One region of the Pseudomonas sp. MDT1-85 genome, then DNA from elsewhere that is predicted to be linked to it. Evidence: predicted binding sites of a transcription regulator. Region 1 holds the regulator's gene; the other holds the start of a gene.
The links. The regulator FliA, encoded in region 1, starts transcription of late flagellar genes. The targets are predictions, from matches to a motif close to CTAAAGTTTNNNNNNNNNNNGCCGNTAA.

Region 1 (2,199 bases):
CCACCAGGTCCATGGTGCGGTTGGCCGCGGCCTCGGTCAGCTTGACCACATAACCCAGGCGCTCGGTGGCATCCGTGATCTGAGACACTTCCTCGGCTTGCGGCATGTGCGGGTCAATCTGAAAATTGACGATCGCGCTATGCAGCTCGCGGGTGAGCTTGCCCACTTCCTGGTACAGGCCGCGGTCACGGGTCTGGTTGAGCTCATGGATCAGTTGCACAGCGTCGCCGAACCTGCCTTTTTCAAGGCTTTCGACCAGTTCGACCGCGTGTTTTTTCAGGGTCGATTCGAAATCGCCCTGTGAAGATTCGTTTTGCTCCATAGCTCCCCCGTGACGGACTGGCTTTGCACATCAACCGATGCGTTCGAAGATCTTTTCAATCTTGTCTTTCAACGCTTGAGCCGTGAATGGCTTGACCACATAGCCGTTCACACCCGCCTGAGCGGCTTCGATGATTTGCTCGCGCTTGGCTTCGGCCGTGACCATCAACACCGGCAGGTGTTTGAGTTTTTCATCGGCACGCACGTGGCGCAGCAGATCAATACCGGTCATGCCGGGCATGTTCCAGTCCGTTACCAGAAAGTCGATGCTCCCGCTGTTGAGGACCGGAATCGCGGTAATACCGTCATCCGCCTCGACCGTGTTGGTGAACCCAAGGTCACGCAACAGGTTTTTTATGATCCGCCGCATCGTTGAGAAGTCATCAACGATGAGGATTTTCATATTCTTGTCCAATTCGACCTCCAAGCAGTCTTAAAACGCGCGCAGCACCTGAACGCGCCGTTCAATCAATTCGGCGTAACACTCAACAGTTGTATGGATTACAACGGGCCGTGGCTGATGCAGCAAAATGCCGTACCAACCTCGTTCGCAGTGTCCCCACACTGCCTGTCAGCGCGCTCGCCACTCCCCCAAACGCCCCCGCAAACGGGCCGCGCACTGGCTGTGTAACTGGCTGACCCGAGATTCGCTGACCCCCAGGACCTCACCGATTTCCTTGAGATTCAACTCTTCGTCGTAGTACAGCGCCAACACCAGTCGCTCACGCTCCGGCAAATTGGCAATCGCGTCCGCCAGCGCCGCCTGGAAGCGTTCATCTTCCAGATCGCGTGACGGCTCGAGATGAGCACTGGCGCCATCCTCGTGCAGCCCTTCGTGTTCGCCGTCCTGCAACAGATCGTCGAAACTGAATAACCGGCTGCCCAGGGTGTCGTTCAAAATCCCGTAATAATCGTCGAGACTCAATTGGAGTTCGGCCGCAACTTCGTGATCTTTAGCGTCACGGCCGGTTTTAGCTTCAATCGAGCGAATCGCGTCGCTGACCATGCGGGTATTGCGGTGAACGGAACGTGGCGCCCAGTCCCCCTTGCGCACTTCATCGAGCATCGCGCCGCGGATTCGAATGCCCGCGTACGTCTCGAAACTCGCGCCTTTGCTGGCGTCGTATTTGGTTGATACTTCAAGCAGGCCGATCATCCCGGCCTGGATCAGGTCTTCGACCTGGACGCTGGCCGGCAAACGCGCCAGCAAGTGGTAGGCAATGCGTTTGACCAGTGGCGCGTAACGCTCGATCAGCTCGTACTGCGCGTCACGTGCCGACTTCTTGTAGAGGTTGTAGCCACTGGCTGTCATAGGACGGGTCCTGCGGTCTGTTGCACGAGGCGCTCGACGAAAAACTCCAGATGTCCACGCGGGTTGGCCGGCAGCGGCCAGGTATCGACCTTCTGCGCAATGGCCTTGAACGCCAGGGAACACTTGGAACGCGGGAAGGCTTCGTAGACGGCACGTTGCTTCTGCACGGCCTTGCGCACGCTTTCGTCGTAAGGCACCGCACCGACGTATTGCAGGGCGACGTCGAGGAAACGATCCGTGACCTTGGTCAACTTGGCGAACAGGTTGCGGCCCTCCTGCGGGCTCTGGGCCATGTTGGCCAGGACACGGAAACGATTCATGCCGTAGTCGCGGTTAAGCAGTTTGATCAACGCGTAGGCGTCGGTGATCGAGGTCGGCTCGTCGCACACCACCAGCAGCACTTCCTGGGCGGCGCGCACGAAACTGACCACCGAGTCACCAATGCCCGCAGCGGTGTCGATCACCAATACATCGAGGTTGTCGCCGATGTCACTGAAAGCCTGGATCAGGCCGGCATGCTGGGCCGGGCTCAGATGAACCATGCTCTGGGTGCCGGACGCGGCCGG
Region 2 (2,199 bases), 990 kb from region 1:
CGATTGGGCGCATGAAGAAGGTACTGGCTTCGCCGTTGTTATCGAACTCGACCCGTTGCAGCGATTGGTCGCGCTGTGCCAGCCCGGCCTTGACCTGAGCGGCAAACGGCGACTGACCGGCCAGTTCTGCGATGTTTTTCAATACGATCGGCCCGCTGATCCGCGAGCTGTTGCTGATGATCTTGCCATCGGCCTCGACGATCAGCATCTCGGCCCCCAGGTCTTTTTCCTTGCGCGCTACAAGGTCGTTGAAGAAGCCCAGCGTCACGTCGATGGTCGAGACACCATACGCTGCGCCATTTTTTTGAATGGCCATGGCGCAGTTGGTGCGCGGTTCGGCACTGGCGTCATCTTTATAGGCAGCCGCCCAGGCGCATTGGCCACGCGGGGTTTGCATGCCGCCCTTGTGCCAGGCCTGGTCGTAGTAATTGGGCGCGGCGTCGCTGTTCCAGAATGTATTGACTGCCAGTTTGCCCGAGGCATCGCGGTGCCAGAAAGTGCTGAACTTGTTGCGCCCGGCTTCGCGCTGACCGGGCAACGGCCAGATCCCGCCACCGAAGACTTTCAGTTCACCGTACTGATCAACCAGGCCCGGCAGGACCGTGTCGATGGCGGCGCTGTCGAGCAGGGGAATGGTTTGGGTGATGCTGCGCTGCTGGGCTTGTACCTTGTTCAGTTCACCCTGGATGTGCTCGGCCACTTCGGCGATGCGATTGAGGGCCACTTGCTCCTCGGTGTGACGCAGTTTTGGCGCGACGAGTTGACTGATGCCGACCACGGTCAGGATGGATAACAGCAGAATGAACAGGACCAGAAACAGCGTGTAGCGAGCCTGAATGGTACGAAATGCGGGCATGGGGACCGGTCCTTGTGCAGCGTTTTTATTATTGAGGTATGGGTTCGAAAATCGAGGCATCGAGAGGGTATCGGCTCACCAAGGTGGAGCTTTAGGTACGATCGTACACGCGCCGCCTGAGGTGACGGACGGCGAGACAGTGAGAAGTGTCCTCATTGATACAAGCACTACTAACCAAAGAGTACAAAAGCCTGATTAGTTATCTGCACCCCTATCGAAAAGTTCATGTAGACCCATGAAACCTGGCGATTTTGGTTATGTGTCGCAAATGTACAAGAATTGTAAAAAACGGAAATATCTGTTGGTGACGTTAGAGCGCGCGTCGATACTCGCCCGCACTTTACTCGGTTAAACAAGGAACTTTTATGGTCGCCTCACAAGGACGTCTGTGTGTTTTGGATGATCAGCATTTCGTCACGCAGTCGGGAGCCCGGTCATGACAATTGGCTATACAGGTGCCTGGACGAGCAAGGCAGGTTTGCTGGTCAAAGATACCGGCAGCGGCAAGCCTGTCACCCACAGCGCCAGGGTCAAGCAGATGCTGGCACTGGTGGGGAACAATCCCAATGCGCTGAATACGGCGAAGATGGATGAGCAGAAACTGCACAGGAACATCAAAGGCTTCGATCCGGAAAATGTCTCCGCCAAGCAACTGGGCAATCTCAGTGCCTTCTTGAGAAGTAAAGGTCTGATTTCCGATATTACTTCGATGACCTTGCTTAATGCCGGTGACAAGTTTGATCGCTTTGGCGTACAGAAAGACCCCGATGCGAAGTTCAATGCGCTGGAGTATTTCGCCACGCAACTGGACACCATTCAGAACAACAGTATCAAGGGTGACAAGTACGCCGCTGGCCTGATCCCTGAATACAAGACGGCGATCTACGTATTGCAGAACTTGCAAACTTACGGCAAGGGCAACGGTACGACCCCGACTGACAAGGGTGTCCACGCCAAGGCGTGACGTTTGGCAGCGCTGGCCCGCTCGACCATCGAACGGGCCAGGCACCTGCTATCGGTCAAGCAACCTCATGACTTCTTCCGGATAACGCAGGCCTGCCGTGGCATTGGCCGGGAATATCGCTTCCAGGGCCTGCAACTCTTCGCGGCTCAGTTTCACATCCAGCGCGGCCACATTTTCTTCCAGGTATCTACGCTGTTTGGTGCCTGGAATCGGGATCAGGTAATCCCCTTGGGCCAAGACCCACGCCAACGCCAGTTGGCCCGCCGTCACACCTTTGTCAGCGGCCAAGGCCTGCACTTGCTGCACCAGCAACAGGTTTTTAGCGAAGTTTTCCCGTTGAAAACGTGGACTGAAGCGACGGTAGTCATCGGCTGCGAAA

Region 2: ACYZT2_RS13990 (methyl-accepting chemotaxis protein) is a predicted target of FliA. The motif match lies at 924-951, and genes of this name have one in related genera.

Annotation. Positions count from the first base shown of each region.
Region 1 is NZ_CM142715.1:2,117,365-2,119,563, reverse strand. Features, by position in the region: gene ACYZT2_RS09580 (protein phosphatase CheZ) at 1-322, opposite strand, end outside; gene ACYZT2_RS09575 (chemotaxis response regulator CheY) at 353-724, opposite strand; gene fliA (RNA polymerase sigma factor FliA) at 893-1,633, opposite strand; gene fleN (flagellar synthesis regulator FleN) at 1,630-2,199, opposite strand, start outside.
Region 2 is NZ_CM142715.1:3,107,153-3,109,351, forward strand. Features, by position in the region: gene ACYZT2_RS13990 (methyl-accepting chemotaxis protein) at 1-856, opposite strand, end outside; gene ACYZT2_RS13995 (hypothetical protein) at 1,293-1,820, shown strand; gene ACYZT2_RS14000 (aldo/keto reductase) at 1,869-2,199, opposite strand, start outside.